Regions from separate parts of the Paenibacillus sp. A3M_27_13 genome, predicted to be linked through region 1. Evidence: riboswitches for the same ligand, from Rfam matches in the RefSeq annotation. Region 1 holds a riboswitch; the other holds the start of a gene.

Evidence for each region. A riboswitch is a leader RNA that binds a small molecule or an ion and turns the genes downstream of it on or off. The one in region 1 is predicted to bind glycine.
Region 2: linked by a shared signal. The riboswitch ahead of NLX82_RS16595 (alanine/glycine:cation symporter family protein) and the one ahead of gcvT (glycine cleavage system aminomethyltransferase GcvT) in region 1 are both predicted to bind glycine.

Annotation. Positions count from the first base shown of each region.
Region 1 covers NZ_JANAVE010000001.1:1,414,328-1,422,959, reverse strand. The annotation lists gene gcvPB (aminomethyl-transferring glycine dehydrogenase subunit GcvPB) at 1-1,304, opposite strand, end outside; gene gcvPA (aminomethyl-transferring glycine dehydrogenase subunit GcvPA) at 1,301-2,656, opposite strand; gene gcvT (glycine cleavage system aminomethyltransferase GcvT) at 2,785-3,885, opposite strand; glycine riboswitch at 4,062-4,160, opposite strand; gene gcvH (glycine cleavage system protein GcvH) at 4,555-4,953, shown strand; gene NLX82_RS06255 (PTS mannitol transporter subunit IIBC) at 5,331-6,809, shown strand; gene NLX82_RS06250 (BglG family transcription antiterminator) at 6,891-8,632, shown strand, end outside.
Region 2 covers NZ_JANAVE010000004.1:76,519-85,150, reverse strand. The annotation lists gene NLX82_RS16615 (beta-glucoside-specific PTS transporter subunit IIABC) at 1-799, opposite strand, end outside; gene licT (BglG family transcription antiterminator LicT) at 1,030-1,872, opposite strand; gene NLX82_RS16605 (LacI family DNA-binding transcriptional regulator) at 2,106-3,077, opposite strand; gene NLX82_RS16600 (glycoside hydrolase family 1 protein) at 3,291-4,748, shown strand; glycine riboswitch at 4,918-4,994, shown strand; glycine riboswitch at 5,013-5,107, shown strand; gene NLX82_RS16595 (alanine/glycine:cation symporter family protein) at 5,267-6,685, shown strand; gene NLX82_RS16590 (iron-containing alcohol dehydrogenase) at 6,743-7,915, opposite strand; gene NLX82_RS16585 (carbohydrate ABC transporter permease) at 8,067-8,632, opposite strand, start outside.

The DNA of each region.
Region 1 (8,632 bases):
CATTCCTCTACATTCAGAGGGAAGTAAATTGTAGGCGGATGGTAGCCGAAATCAAGCAGCCGTTTGGCTACATCAAGCGTACGCACTCCAAATTTTTTCAAGCCTCGCCCTGACATGACAAATTCGTGTTTGCAATGTCCAGGGTAGGGCAGGTCAAAATGTGGAGCGAGCCGATGCATCATGTAATTGGCATTGAGCACAGCGCATTCCGATACACGCTTTAAGCCGTCAGGACCGTAGCTACGGATATAGGCATAGGCACGGACGAGAATACCGAAGTTGCCGTAAAAGGCTTTAACCCGTCCAATAGAATCTCCCTGTTCCCGGTCCCAGTGGTACACCCCCTGCGGATCCCGTACGACAAGTGGCTTGGGTAAATAAGGGATGAGCCGTTGCTTTACGCCGACAGGCCCAGCGCCGGGGCCACCGCCGCCGTGCGGGGTACTCATCGTTTTGTGCAAATTGAGATGTACTACATCGAAGCCCATATCTCCGGGACGGGTAATCCCCATGATGGCGTTGGAGTTCGCCCCGTCATAGTAGAGCAGACCACCCGCGTCATGCACGATGGCAGCAATGTCAGTGATTTGCTTCTCGAACAGCCCAAGCGTGTTCGGATTGGTCAGCATGAGCGCCGCGGTGTCGTTGCCTACGGCTTGACGTAACGCATCCAGATCCACCAGCCCCTCAGGGGTGGAGGGAAGGGTGACTGTTTCGAAGCCCGCGACGGTTGCGCTGGCGGGGTTCGTTCCGTGCGAGGAATCCGGCACGAGCACCTTGGTACGTCGCTCACCACGTGCTTCGTGGTATGAGCGAATCATCATCAGCCCGGTCCATTCGCCATGGGCGCCCGCGGCGGGCTGAAGCGTGACGGCATCCATGCCAGTTAACGCAGCCAAATCATTTTGGAGCGTATACAGCAGCTCCATGGCACCCTGGATGCTCTCCTCGGGCTGATATGGATGGATTTTGGCGAAGCCTGTATATCGGGCGACATCCTCATTCACTTTCGGATTGTATTTCATCGTACAGGAGCCGAGCGGATAAAATCCGTTGTCCACGCCGAAATTGCGCCGGGACAAGGCAGTATAATGCCGAATAACGTCTACTTCGTATACCTCGGGTAATGCCGCAGGTTCGCTGCGCAGCGCATAATCTGGCAAAAGCTCTGCCACCGGGCGACGGGGAACGTCGCACTCGGGAAGGGAATAGGCGATGCGACCCGGACGGCTCAATTCAAAAATGAGCGCTTGATCGTGTTCCTTCAACAGCCCTTGTTTCTGATCCTGTCCGGTGTGTGTCATAGCAATCCCCCCAAGGTGTGTACAAATTGGTCAATCTCTTCTTTGGTCCTTTGCTCCGTCACGGCAATCAACATGTGACCAGCAAGTTCCTCATAGTCCCGGCCCAAATCGTAGCCAGCGATAAATCCAGCAGCTAGCAGCTCGGCCTGGAGTTTGCTCATATCCGTACCCTCAGGCAGTCTAAGGGCAAACTCATTAAAGGTTGGTGCGTTAAACGAGGCAGTTATGCCCTTCAAGCTCAGCAATTGCTCTAAAGCATAACGGCTTTTATGCAAATTTAGCTCGGCTACTTCCTTGATCCCCTGTCTACCCATGACAGACAAGTATACAGATGCAGATAAAGCTAGCAACGCTTGGTTGGAGCAAATGTTAGAGGTGGCCTTTTCGCGGCGGATATGCTGTTCCCGCGCTTGCAAGGTCAGCACGAAGCCGCGTTTACCGTTGCGGTCAGTGGTCTGACCCACAATACGGCCGGGGATACGGCGCATATGTGCCTGAGAAACGGCAAAGTATCCACAGGTCGGACCGCCGAGAGAAGAGGAGATGCCAAGTGGCTGTGCGTCTCCTACCACAATATCCGCGCCCTGTTTGCCGGGTGTTTCCAGCAAGCCAAGTGCTAGTGGATTGGCACTGACGACCAAAAGACCTTTGTGCGCATGGATGAGGTCAGCCATCGGCTTCAGGTTTTCCACGGCTCCGAAAAAGTTGGGGCTTTGGACCAAAACAGCCGCGGTCTGTTCCGATACGGCTGCCGCTAGCGCATCAGCATCCGTTACGCCGTCCGAACAGCCGATCTCCACGATGTCCAAATCCAATCCGCGTGCATAGGCTGCCAATACCTGACGTGCCTCCGGATGGACGGACCTTGATACGATAAGCTGTTTACGGCGGGTAGCTGCGGCGGACAGTGAGCCCGCTTCCGCCAGTGCAGTCGCTCCGTCGTACATGCTGGCATTAGCTACAGCCATGCCCGTCAATTCGCAAATATACGACTGAAACTCGAAAATGGCTTGTAGCTCGCCTTGGCTTACTTCCGGCTGATAGGGGGTGTAGGCTGTATAGAATTCCGAGCGTGAAGTGATGTGCTGGATGACGGACGGAATATGATGATCATAAATTCCTGCGCCAAGGAAGCTGGCATGTGTGTCTGTATTGGCGTTGTGTCCGGCCAGCTCGGCCAAGTGGCGGGTTAAGGCTTTCTCATCGAGTCGAGAAGAGAGAGGGAGTTCCCCTTGATATCGAATGGCCTCTGGAATGTCACTGAATAAATCATCAATAGATGATACACCCACCACACGCAGCATTTCGGTTTGATCCTGTTCAGTCATAGGGAGATAACGATGCTGCTTCATAGGTTCTGACTCCTTTCGAAAAGCAAGATTTTAGATCGTAAATTAGCTAATAAAAAAGTGTGTGAGATGAAAAACCCAGAAGTTCATATCTGACATATTTGCTTTATAGAAATAAAAAGAGTTTAAGATCAGCGCGGGCGTTTATAAAAGGGTGCTGCCACCACCTCGGCACGCAGGCGTTTGCCACGAATCTCAACCTCCAGCGGTGTGGAGAGGGCGCTAAAACGACTGTCCACCAAGGCGAGGCCCAGATTACGCTTCAAGGTGGGCGACTGAGTCCCCGTTGTGACCTCACCAATGTGTTGTCCTTCTGCGAATACCGGGTAATGGGCGCGTGGGATACCGCGATCAATCATTTCCAGCCCGATCAATTTGCGAGGAATCCCTTGTTCTTTCTGACGTTGCAGTGCTTCTCTACCGATAAAATCTCCTTTATTCAGCTTGACGAAGAACCCTAGACCGGCTTCGAGTGGTGAAATCGTGGCAGATAACTCCTGACCGTACAGCGGCAATCGTGCCTCAAAGCGTAGGGTATCCCGAGCACCAAGTCCAGCGGGAATCAGCCCATACGACTCACCGGAACGAAGCAAACCCTCCCATACAGCTGGTGCTTCTGCAGCAGGTATATAAAATTCAAAACCGTCTTCGCCCGTATATCCGGTTCGTGAGACCAGTGCTTTTGCTCCGAACAATGGCACGTTCTCATGGAAGCGGAAAGATGCCAGATTCGTAATGTCCGTATCTGCCACGGCTGCGGCAATACGTGCTGCTTCCGGTCCTTGCAACGCCAGCAATGCTATCGCATCAGACACATTCTCCATGTGAACGGATGTAGGCATATGACGAATTAGCCAATCCCAATCCTTATCGATGTTGGAGGCGTTCACAACGAGCATGTAGTGCTCCGGTCCTTTGCAGTAAACAAGTAGGTCGTCTACTACCCCTCCATCGGGGTAACACAGGAGTGAATATTGTGCCTGACCTGGTTCCAACTGGCTGACATCATTCGTGGTCACCCTTTGCAGAAAAGCTTCGGCCTCTTTGCCTTCAACCAAAAATTCGCCCATATGCGATACATCGAATAAACCCGCACGTTGCCGGACGGCCTCATGCTCCTTTTGAATGCCGCTAAACTGAACCGGGAGCTCCCAGCCGCCAAAGTCAATACAACGAACCCCAGACTGCGTCCCGTAGGACGAATATAGCGGTGTTTTTCGCAAATTAGTCATTTTTCCACTCCTATCCGGTGTGATCAGCTAAACAAAAAAGACAGGCCGAAAAAAACGTATAGACGGCAGTCTACACTCTTTTTTCAGCTCTGTCCTTGATACCAGAAAGTTACCCCGGTATGTACCGGGTTTCCCCTTGGGTGATCCGCTCCAATAGCGAATGCTCTCCAGAGATGCGTCCGGCAGAGGTCCTTTTGCCTGAGAGATTCACCTGCAATGCAGGTTTACTCCTTCGGCGCTACCTTCGGGATCAACGGTATATTACCTGGCTTTGCAGATAACAACTTGATCCGATTCGCGTGCACTTATGTCTCACAAGCGGCAACAGCTATGCGAATCTTTTTGGCAGTCTCTCCCTCCGCGTTCATCCGCGTTTGCAGTTGTCGGGGTGTTTCCCAAAGCATTTGCTATAACCCATTAATACGCAAATTCATTCAAAATGTCAATAAAAATGTCATCAAAAACAATAGAAAAAACATTTAATATATAAATAAGGATATGTAAGCGTTTGTTATAAGCTATCATATTTTTATATAGTACGCTATATGAGGTGATATGAAGTATTTTTGTTAGTATTATTGACATCAGTGTTCTTGTTGTCATAATCTTAACCTGTCTAGTACAGGTGAGCAAAAGCGATTTTATTCATATGGAAGTGAGGGGAACAGAATGAGTGAAGTAAAGCAGCAACTTTGGTATACAGACGAACATGAGTGGGTTCAGCGGACAGAGAATGGAACGGTACGAATTGGTATTACAGACTTTGCACAGCATCAACTGGGTGATATTGTTTTTGTAGAATTACCTGAGGCGGGAGCAACGATTGAGCAGGGAGCGGAGATCGGTACGATTGAATCGGTGAAGACAGTATCCGACCTTTTTGCTCCGGTGACGGGAACTATACTAAAAGTGAATGAAACGCTGGAAAGTACACCTGAGCTAGTGAATGAATCTCCCTATGAAAAAGGTTGGATGATCGAAGTAGAGATGGATAAAGATGTGGAGGAAGCCTTGGGCAAGCTACTGTCTGCGGATCAGTATGAGCAGTTGATTTCCGATGAGCAGTAATGGAGCATTGTAGTATGGAGTAAGAGGGTTATTTGTCTGCTCGATTTTTGTATAAAATAGTCGCTATGATTTGACGTAGCGGCTATTTTTTTGTCTTTTTGCAAACGTAATTACGTGTTTTATTCTGATTTAGAGGGTTGTCCCCATATAAGAATCATACATAATCCAGCACGGTTTTTCGACTAATTTCTATAGCTACAGGTCATATTAAGAAGAATTATGCAGGTATAATACCTTCCCGGATAATTTAAATTTAAATGTTGTCATCAACGTTCATGACGAAAGTACGTTTTCATTTCGTTGATGAAGATAGCGCTGTCATTTAGTATGAATTTTAAGAAAAGGTAGTGATGCTTACCTACAAGGAGGATTTGAATATGAGTACATTGGACGCAAAGCCAAGTTCAAAAGGAGGCACTCGTGTCGCCGTACAGCGTTTTGGCCGTTTTCTTAGCGGTATGGTTATGCCCAATATGGGAGCATTTATTGCGTGGGGGCTGATTACGGCACTCTTTATTCCGACCGGATGGTTCCCGAATGAAGGTTTTGCACAATTGGTTGACCCGATGAAAAATTATTTGTTGCCGTTACTGATCGGTTATACAGGGGGCACGATGATTCACGGACAGCGTGGAGGTGTGATTGGTGCCATTATGACGATGGGTGTCATAGTGGGAGCCGATATCCCGATGTTCCTGGGCGCGATGGTCGCTGGTCCGCTGGCTGCGTGGATATTGAAGAAGTTCGACAAGGCCATTGAAGGCAAAGTCAGATCAGGCTTTGAAATGCTGGTCAATAACTTTTCGGCCGGAATTATCGGTGCCATTCTAGCGCTGCTTGCCCATGTGGCGATTGGCCCGATTGTACAAATGATCAGTCAAGTGTTGTCGGCAGGGGTACAGTTCCTCGTGAACGCAGGGCTATTGCCGCTTGTCAACCTCATTATTGAGCCCGGAAAAGTATTATTTTTAAACAACGCGCTGAATCACGGAGTATTGAGTCCGATTGCGTTAGAGGAAGCTGCAAGAACAGGAAAATCCGTACTGTTTATGCTGGAATCCAACCCTGGGCCGGGGCTCGGTATTTTGCTAGCCTACTGCCTGTTCGGCAAAGGCTCTGCGAAGTCATCGGCTCCTGGAGCGGTCATCATTCATTTCTTCGGCGGGATTCATGAAATTTATTTCCCTTATATTTTGATGAAGCCGATTTTGATTCTTGCTGCTATAGCTGGGGGCGTTGTGGGAACCTTCTGTTTTATGTTGACAGGTGCCGGACTGGTTGCTGCTCCTTCACCGGGCAGCATCATCGCCTATTTTCTAATGACGCCAAAAGGCGGATATTTGCCAATGCTGAGCGGGGTGATCGCTGCTGCGGTCGTATCCTTTGCTGTTGCCGCAGTGTTACTCAAGACTAGTAAGCAAAAAGAAGAGGGGCTGGAGGAAGCTGCTTCCCGCCTGAAAGATATGAAAAATCAAAGCAAGAGTGCAAGTGCTAACGCCACTGTAATGGAAGATAACCACGAATCTGATCGTGCTGCTGAGATTGCCGCAGCTCGAACGCTCAAGGATAAATCCGAAGTGAACAAGATCGTCTTTTCCTGTGATGCAGGTATGGGTTCAAGCGCTATGGGCGCCTCGATTTTACGCAAAAAAATGAAGCAGGCGGGTGTAGGCGTAACAGTTACGAATACGGCAATCAGTGAAATTCCACAGGATGCGGATATTGTCATTACGCAAAAAACGTTGACAGACCGGGCTAAAACAGTAGCCCCGAATGCTGAGCACATTTCCATTGACAATTTTCTGAAGAGCCCTGAATACGAAGCGCTGGTTGAACGTCTGAAATCCGATTCTTAATCCCCGTCGTAGTCAGGCGGACTGTATGCAGTGTACGTCTCCTGCTGGAGGGATGAGCTTGGGAAGGAACGGTATGCGCTTATGAATATTACGAAACGACAACGTGACATCGTGGAATATCTTCTGGAGCAGTCCAAAGAGGTTACAGCCGGGGAAATTGCCACGAAGATCAATGTCAGCACAAGGACGGTTCATCGGGAACTGGGCGCAGTCGAGCATTGGCTGGCAGCTCATGAGGTGAAGCTGGAGAAAAAGTCAGGGATTGGTATCTGTATAGATGCTGACCCAGCTCAGCTTGTATGCCTGCGAAGGCAATTGCTGCATACAAAGTCAGACGAATATTCGGCTGAGGAGAGAAAGATCGTGGTTCTCTGCATGCTGCTGGATACACAGGAGCCGATCAAGCTGCTGGCGCTGGCTTCAGACTTGAAAGTCACGGTAACTACGGTCAGTCATGATCTGGACGAATTACAAGGCTGGATTGGGGAACGGGGACTCATGCTTGTGCGCAGACGAGGGTACGGGGTCGAGATTACAGGGCGGGAGACAGACAAAAGACGGGCGATTTCCGAGCTGGCTCTCGAATATTTGGATGAATCCGATCTGTTTTCAGCCCGGGAAGAACTTCGTTCTGTAACCCGTGTCGCCGACAAGTTGCTGGAGATGATTGGCAGAGATAACCTGCTGATTGTGGAAAAGGCCCTCTGGCAGCCCCATGAAAAATGGTTGGAAAACATGGTGGAAAGCAAATACATGGAGCTGCTGATTCAAATTTGCGTTTCGCTGGTACGTCTGCGACTCGGGTATGTTATAGATCCTCTTCTCTCGTATTTAAAAACAGATTCAGATGAAAATATCATGCTTCGCACAGCTATGGTGGAACGCATATGCACGGAGTTGTCAGAGGCGCTGGATATTGAATTTCCAGAGCCGGAACGATCTTATCTCAGGCTGCTATTTCGTGATGCCGAGGATCACTCTACCCGACTACTGCCGTTGGATGATCTCGTACTGTTGGAGTCGGTTCATGAGTTGATTCGTCGTGTGGAGGAAGAGACAGGCACGCCATTGGAAGAGGACCGTGTTCTGCGTGAAGGACTGATTGCCCATATGGCCCCGGTGTTCAAACGTTTGAAGGAAGGCAGGTCGATTCGTAACCCCCTCCTTCAGCAAATCCGCAAGGATTACAGCAGCTTATTCGACTCAGTGAAAAAGGCTGCGGCGGACATGACAGAAATGAAAGTACCAGATGAAGAGATCGGATTTCTCGTCATGCATTTTGGCGCTTCGCTGGAGCGGCTACGACAATTGCGGCGGGAGGTGCGGGCCATCGTAGTCTGCACGAGCGGTATTGGATCATCCAGACTTTTGGCAACAAGGCTCGCCAAAGAGCTCCCACAGATCAAAATTGTGGATAGGGCTTCATGGTACGAGGCGGCGCGGATTCCCAAGGAGGATTATGATCTGATCATTTCGACAGTAGAGCTACCGCTTGAACCGGATCGGTATCTTAAGATCAGCCCGTTGCTGACGCAGGAGGAGAGTGATCGCCTGCGTCAATTCATCCAGCATATTACACTCAATCATCCCAATGACCATCAGCAGGAACAGGCTGTTCAGCCTGGTCAGGATATAGAGTGGCTTACCGGTCTGCGGAAAAGTCTTGAGGAAATTGTACACATTGTACAGCAATTTCAAGTGTATCCGCTGGAAAATCAGGGGATGGATATGGCGGCGACCGTAGAGGCTATATGCATGTTGGAGGCGGGGCGGGGGAATATTACAGAGCCTTCTGCGGTTGCTGCACAGCTCATGGAAAGAGA
Region 2 (8,632 bases), on a different contig from region 1:
CTACTGGACCAAAGGCCAGAAATGTTAACGGAATAACGACCAGGAGCGAAAGCATCGGCACGATAATGTTTTTAACCGATTGATGGATAAAGGAATTGAACCAGCGCTCCACATAGGACTGAACCCAGACCGCGAGAATAATTGGAATGACACTGGAACTGTAATTAATCAGAATGATCGGAATACCTAAAAACGCCAATCTTTCTGGGTTGCTTACCGCCGTTATAACTGCTGGATAGACCAGAGCTCCAGCGATTGCCACCGATACAAAGGTGTTTGTCTTAAATTTACGGGACGATGTAATAGCCAAAAACACAGGTAGAAAATAGAAAACACTGTCGGAAGCTGCACTTAGGATCAGGTACGTACCGCTTTTATCATTAATCCATTGAAAAGATAAAATTAACGCCAGTAGCCCTTTAAGCAAACCTGCCCCGGCAAGAGCACCGAGAATGGGAGAAAAAATGCTGGAAATGATATCGACCGCTTTGCCAAGAAAATTCGTTTTTTCAGAAGATTCTTCTTTTTTGGCATTAGGATTGTCTGCATCCTGCAAATTCGTTTCTGCCATCATATGCTCAAACACTTGACCTACATTGTTACCGATGACCACTTGAAACTGGCCGCTGCTTTCCACTACTGTAATGACACCAGGGGTTGCTTCCAGTGCGGCTTTGTCTGCTTTTGTACGATCATTTAATTTAAATCTCAAGCGTGTAGCGCAATGGAATACCGAATTGACATTCTCTTCGCCACCAACGAGGGTCACTATTTTTTTAGATAGTTCTTTATCACTCATGTTCAGAACTCCTTATGGGTTATTCTTGCTACTGATAGGATTTACTGTTTACATCTGTTGCTAAGATGCGCCGGCGTGCACCTTTTTAAACTTGTAAACAAGAAAAACCTAAACTCGTGGTGAAAACTACGCACTCTCCTATAGAGGAACGTCGATTTCACCATCAGTTTAGGTTTTGCCTGCCTTACCAGTCACAATCCATGAACGATGAGGATATGAAGTTGTTAATCTTATATGTTATTACGCTCAGTTACCCGATGAATATGGATAGTTAGATATACGTATTCATCCTTGCTTAAATATTGATCGTATGTTTTTTCCAGATACTCATTGATCTTTTGGGCACAAGCAAAAGCTTCGGTATACGTCTGCTTCACCTGGTTGTACAAAAATTCTTCACCACTGTGAATGACTTCTTTGCGAATCACTCGCATCGCAAAATATTGCAAATGTGTCAAAAATCTCGAATAGCTAAAAGAAGACTCATCCAGCACAATTCCGTAATGATACGTAATAATGTTCAATATATGTTGGACAATCTCGGTCATTTTCAGTGTAGATTTCATTTCGTTACCGTCGATCCGTGCATTCACCATATGCAATGCAATAAATCCCGCTTCATCTTCGCCCAATTTTACTCCGAGCGTATTTTCAATTTTTTGGAGAGCATCCAGTCCAACTGCAAATTCTTTTTTGTAAAAGCGTTTAATTTCATACAGCATCGCGTTTTGGAGTGCCAGTCCTTTTTCTTGCCGTTGTATGGCAAAATGAATATGGTCGGTCAATGTTAAATAAATATTATCGCTTAACTCCGTATCCAGCACTTCCGTTGCATGGGTTACGATTTCATTCACGACCTCCAGATGAGACACTGGAATATCGTTCAGCAGTTCAGTTAGTTTAGCCGTGAACTCGTTTTCATTTAACATGAAAATCTTATCTATTTTATCATCATCGACTTGATCGCCAGCCACCTTTTTGAAGGAAATACCTCTTCCCATCACGATGACCTCTTTGCCTTTATCGTTTTTAGTCAATAGGACGTTGTTATTGAGCACCTTCTCAATAATCATTGAAGTTCCCCCTCCCATCCTTTACCAATAAAAAATGCCTAAGCACAATTCAACACTATTGTTAGCAATAGCACTCAATTGAACTCAGGCATTGCCCGCATCACCGGTCACAATCCTTCGATATAGTGCTATTGTAGCACAAAAAAAAGCGATTTCAACATATTTTATTCTGATTCGACAAAAAATATTTCATATCAAGGCCCTTTTGCCTAATTTGCAAGTAAATCGTTACCTTACGTGGTCGTACGTTCAATGAGGCAGTACTCTAGCGAATGAAGCTCCATTTGGCGTCCAATCAGCTGAGGGGAAAGCATGAAAAAAGCATTTTGTGCTTGAGCCATGATGGGATTTTGAATCGTTGTAATCCCCATCGTATGCGCCAGCTCCGTGTTATCGAATCCGACAATCGCCAGATCTTCCGGTACGTTCAGCCGTTGTCTGCGTGCTTCGCAGAGAATGCCCACTGCTACATAATCGTTAGCACATAAAATAGCCTCTGGGAATTCTTCCCGACGCTGTAACAAATCCCGTACGACCTGTTCGCCATCACGGATATTATAAATAGAAGAGTGATTCCAGTGTTGCAACACTGGAAGATTGTGCTCACTCATGATCTGTTCGTAGGCTCGTTGTCTGCTATGGGTATTGATGCTGCTCGGACGACCAAAAGCATTGGCTATACGAGTATAGCCTTTTTGTATCAAATGTTTTAGCGCTAACATATATCCTTCATACTGATCCATAGCGACGGAGCGAATATCGGTATGCTCCATTCGTTGCCACGAAACGATCGGGCCATATTTGCAATAGGTACTCAAAAAATCAGTGTCATTCACGCAGGAAATGATGACCAGCGCATCGACTCTTTTTCTTTTTAAATCCTCAAAGGCTTGAAGCTCTTTCTTTTTGTCTTCTCCCGAAGTATAAATAATGGTTTGGAATTCATACTGGCCGGCTACTTCCACAAAGCTGTCCAGAAAAGCCAGAACAATTTCATTAATAGTTGAAGTAATGATACCGATCTGAAGCGTCTGACCCTTGGATAGAGAAATGGCATTCCGATTAGGAACATAATCCAATTCCTGCATGATTTTTAAAATCTTAGTTCTTGTTTCGTGACTGACATGGGGTGACTGATTTAATACTCTGGATACCGTAGCTTTGGAAAAGCCCGCCAGTTTTGCAATTTGATCAAGATTCGACATGATGCTTCTCCTCACATAAGAAAAAAATACTTGACATGAAACGCGTTACAACGATTAGGATGCTTATGAAGGCATTACGTCTATTTTAAAGCATCTGTCAATCCTTTTCAAAGGAAGAACGGTTACCGTTAGGTATTGATTCACATTTGCAGCACTTGATGGGATTACTTGACCAAAGTAAAAATCTTAAATACGGAAAGAGGTTTTTATACCATGACGAAGACGCTAAAAGGATTTCCGAAAAACTTCTTGTGGGGCGGGGCAACCGCAGCCAACCAATTGGAAGGTGCTTTTGACGTAGATGGAAAAGGATTGTCCAGTGCGGACATGGTTGCCTATGTACCCAAAGCAGAGCGCAAGAACGATCATGCTATGGAGATTTCGTCCGAGCGACTCGAAGACATTTTGGCAGGCAAAGTCAATGCCCGTTTTCCAAAACGTGAAGGTGTGGACTTCTTCCACCACTACAAAGAAGATATTGCATTGTTCGCGGAAATGGGCTTTAAGGTATTTCGTATGTCCATCAACTGGTCGCGGATTTTCCCGAATGGCTATGATGCCGAGCCGAATGAAGCGGGACTGCAATTCTACGATAATGTATTTGATGAGCTGCGCAAATATGGTATTGAACCGCTGGTAACATTGTCACATTATGAGACACCGCTGGGTTTGACTCAGAAGTATAATGGCTGGCTGGGTCGTGAAGTTATACAGCACTACGTAAATTATGCCGAAACTGTGTTCACGCGTTATAAGGATAAAGTAAAATACTGGCTGACTTTTAATGAAATCAATGTAATGACCATGAGTCCGTTTACTGGTGGCGGGGTGGTCATTGACCGCGTAGAAAACAAGCAGCAAGCGATATACCAAGCACTGCATCATCAATTTGTAGCTAGTGCACTGGCGACAAAACGAGGACATGAGATCATCCCGGGCTCTCAAATCGGCTGTATGCTGGCTCGTTTGGAAAGCTACCCACATACGTGTAACCCACAGGATATACTGAAAGCCCAGCATGAAAATCAGATGAACCTGTTCTTTACGGATGTGCATGCCCGTGGGGAATATTCCAACTACATGGATCGTTATTTTGAAGAAAATAATGTTGTTATACACACAGAACCAGGCGATGCCGAAATTTTAAAAAATAACACGGTCGATTATATCTCATTCAGCTACTACATGACCTTGACCGTATCTGCAGGTCCAGAAGGCGAGAAAGCAGCAGGAAACCTGATTGGCGGCGTGAAAAATCCATATTTACAGTCCTCTGACTGGGGATGGCAAATTGATCCGATCGGCCTGCGTGTTACGCTGAACACGTTTTATGACCGCTACCAAAAGCCGCTGTTCATCGTGGAAAATGGTTTGGGTGCGTATGATAAGGTGGAAGAAGACGGCTCTGTGCATGATACGTATCGCATTGATTACTTGCGTCAGCATATTGCCCAAATGAAGGAAGCGATTGCCGACGGTGTTGATCTGATTGGTTACACCAGCTGGGGTCCTATCGACCTTGTGAGCATGTCTACTTCCGAAATGTCCAAGCGCTACGGATTTATTTACGTTGATCTGGATGATGACGGTAACGGAACGCTCAAACGCTCCAAAAAGGACTCATTTAACTGGTATAAAAATGTGATAGCAACCAATGGTGAAGAATTGTAATTCCAAATTTTCTCGGGCGGGTATAGCAGAGGACATCCTAAGGATGCAATCTGCTGTACCCGCTTTTTTTGATAGACATAATAATAATGTTTCAGAGGGCTTCACAAACTTTTCACTTGTAATAAGCTGAAAGTTTTCTGTATAATAAATAAAAATTTCATATGTCTGGTTGATGTTTGCGGGAGATGGAACGAAAGTTCCGACCGAAGGGGCAAAACTCTCAGGTGCTTAGGCTGATTACAGCAACAAGCGGGGACCGTAAACGGACAGAACTCTGGAGAGACCCTTAATTGGGCGCCGAAGGTGCACCGCAGAGAACATCTGCTTAAACTCTCAGGCAAAAGGACAGAGACGCGAATAACCTGTGACAGGGAATGCCCTAGGCTTTTTTATAAGCTATTAGAGGCAGAAACCTGCGCAAGATGGTTGTATTTTTTCGTGCCTTTAACCTCTCCAGGAGTCGAATCAGCGGATTTGACTCTTTTTTGTTTTCTAATATGCTGGAGGAGCGGGTTGAAATGAATTTGGTACATGTGTTAGAAGCGATTAGCAGTTGGATATGGGGGGCGCCTCTCATCATTCTTGTCATGGGAACGGGGTTGTGGCTGACCATACGTTTGAAGATGCTGCAGGTATTCCGCCTGCCCCTGGCGATCAAGCTGATCGGTAAGGCCCCGAATGAAGGCAGCGGGGATGTAAGTAGTTTTGCGGCTTTGAGTACAGCGTTGGCGGCTACAGTTGGCACAGGAAGTATTGTCGGCGTAGCGACAGCCATTAAGCTGGGCGGGCCGGGTGCCTTGTTCTGGATGGTCGTTGCAGCCTTTTTTGGGATGGCGACGAAATATGCGGAAGGTGTACTTGCGGTAAAATACCGGGTGAAGGATCGGAATGGGCAATTTTCCGGCGGCCCGATGTATTATATTGAGAAAGGTCTGGGACGCCGTTTTAAACCGCTGGCGATGCTGTTTGCTTTTTCGGGCATGCTGGTAGCGTTGTTCGGGATTGGAACGTTTCCGCAGGTCAAAGCGATTGTATCTTCGACCGAAAACAGTTTTGGCGTTCCGCCCATTGTAACGGCACTGATTATTGCTATCCTTACAGGACTTGTTACTATTGGAGGACTCAAAAGCATTGCCAAGGTATCGACGAAGGTCGTTCCTTTTAAAACAGGCTTGTACGTACTGATCTGTCTCATCGTACTGATTCGGTTTGCTGACCAACTACCTGCCGCAATTGCGCTGGTGCTCCATTCGGCATTTTCAACTACATCTGCAACGGGCGGATTTGCCGGAGCTACGATTATGCTGGCGATGCGAAGTGGGGTAGCCAGAGGTATTTTTGCCAATGAGGCCGGATTGGGAAGCGCACCGATTGCAGCCGCAGCTGCCAAAACCAAATGGCCTGCGGAGCAAGGGCTAATTTCCATGACAGGCGTGTTTATTGATACGATGGTTATTTGTGTGATGACCGGGTTGACGCTACTGGTTAGTGGTGTGTGGAGCGGGCCTACCGATGCGGGCCTGATGACTCAGCAAGCATTTTCCAGCGCATTCCCGCTGGGGGCAGAACTGCTCACAATCATTCTGATTATGTTTGCGTTCACCACCATGCTCGGCTGGAACTATTACGGGGAACGCTGTGTTGAATATTTGCTTGGGGTCAAGTGGATTAAGCCATACCGCTATCTGTTCATCCTACTGGTTGCCGGGGGCGCGTTCATTAAACTGGATGCGATTTGGCTGCTGGCAGATATCTTTAACGCAATGATGGCTTTCCCGAACCTGATTGCCCTGCTCGGCTTATCAGGAATTGTAGTCGCAGAAACCCGAACCTATATGGATTCTCTGAATTCTAGTAAGAAAAAGGGCATTCTTGCAGGTGCCAGTGTAGGGGCAGCTATCCAAGTAGAAGAAAAAGGACAAACGGTTAATTCATAAATTCCAAAAGGGAGTGCCCTCAGTCATCACAGGCTTGAGGACACTCCCTTTTGAATGTTATAACGATGCGTGCAAAATAGCTGAAATATCTTCTTGGTTCAGCTTTTTATAATTACCGAAGCCTCCGTATTCCATTTCACGGGCTGCAATGTTTGCGACTTTTTCCAATTGCTCATCATTAATATTGTAATCGGCCAGGGTGGAAGGGGCACCGAGACTTGTCCAGAATGCACTCAGGCGATCAATCCCCTCCAAAGCAATTTCCTTATCCGTTTTACCAGTGGTATCTAAATCAAACATGCTGAGCATCAGCCGCTTCATGCGTGCAGCATCCTGATCCACCGTATGTCTCATCCAGTTGGGGAACAGGATCGCCAGACCGCCAGCATGAGGAATATCATATACAGCGGATAATGCATGTTCAATCGTATGCGAAGCCCAGTCCCCGAAGTAGCCCATTTGTAGTGTTCCGTTAAGGGCAATCGTTCCGGCATATAAAATCGTTTCACGATGCTCGTAGTTGTGCAAATCCTCCAGCAGCTTAGGTGCAGTTTCGATCACGGTTTGCAACACGGAAAAGCACATACGATCTTGCAACGGTGTATTTTTAACATTGTGAAAATATTGTTCAAACACATGGCTCATCATATCCACCATGCCATATACCGTCTGATCACGTGGCACAGAGAAGGTGTTTTTTGGGTCCAGAATCGAGAATTTCGGATGCGTTACCGCGCTGCCCCATACGTATTTTTCGTTCGTTTCCCAGTTGGTGATAACAGAATCCGGATTCATTTCTGAACCGGTGGCGGCGAGTGTGAGGATGGTGCCGAATGGCAGAGCCTGGGTCGGCATGTGCTTTTTGTTGATAATATCCCACACATCGCCGTCATATTCAGCCCCTGCTGCGATGGCTTTGGTGCAATCAATAACGCTTCCACCGCCTACAGCAAGTAAGAAGTCGATTTTTTCATTTCGGCAAATGTCGATACCCTTCTTAACGGTGGACAAGCGCGGATTCGGTTCTACGCCGGACAATTCATGAATGTTCAGATGTAGCGGTTCTAACGCGTTTAATACCTGGTCATATAGACCATTTCGTTTGACACTTCCGCCTCCATATACCAGCAAAATGTTTTTGCCGTAATTCAGCAGTTCCTGCTGGAGTTCTTCAATTTGATTGTCTCCAAAAATTAATTTGGTGGGGTTATAATATGTGAATTTGTTCATCTGGTAAGTTTCCCTCAGTTCTTCATTGTTCATGTTCAAATCGTAAATCGCTTAACCTGATTGCCTGTTGGATACCTAACTTCATCATGTAAGCTATTTGAAATGACGATTAACCATTATACATGAAATGAATAAGGGAATTCAAGTAAATCTAATCTTTGACCGCTCCGGCGGCAAGATCGGAAATAAACTGGCGGCTAATGAAAAGAAATAAAATAATAAGTGGCAGTACAGCCAGCAGGGTGCCCGCAATGACCATCGCATAATCCGTATTGTAAATCCCGTTCAATTGTGACAGTGCAATCTGGAGCGTGAATTTACGCTCATCCGTTAAGACGATTAGCGGCCATAAATAATCATTCCAGGCTCCTATAAAGGTAAACGCGCCGAGAAAAGCGAACGCAGGACGTAGAATAGGCAGTGCTACATTCAAGTACAGTCGAAAAAAGCTGCATCCGTCCATCCGGCCCGCATCCAGCAGTTCCTTTGGAATGGATTCTTCCGCATATTGACGAATCCAGAAAATGCCGAAGGCATTTACCATCCCCGGGATGATAAGCGCTTTGAACGTACCTACCCATCCAAAGGAGGCCATCATGACAAAGGAGGGGACAAGCGAAAGTTGTGAAGGGACCATCATCGTAGCTAGCAGAACGATAAATAGCACTTTTTTGCCCGGAAAATCAAACTTGGCGAATGCAAAACCTGCTAGTGAAT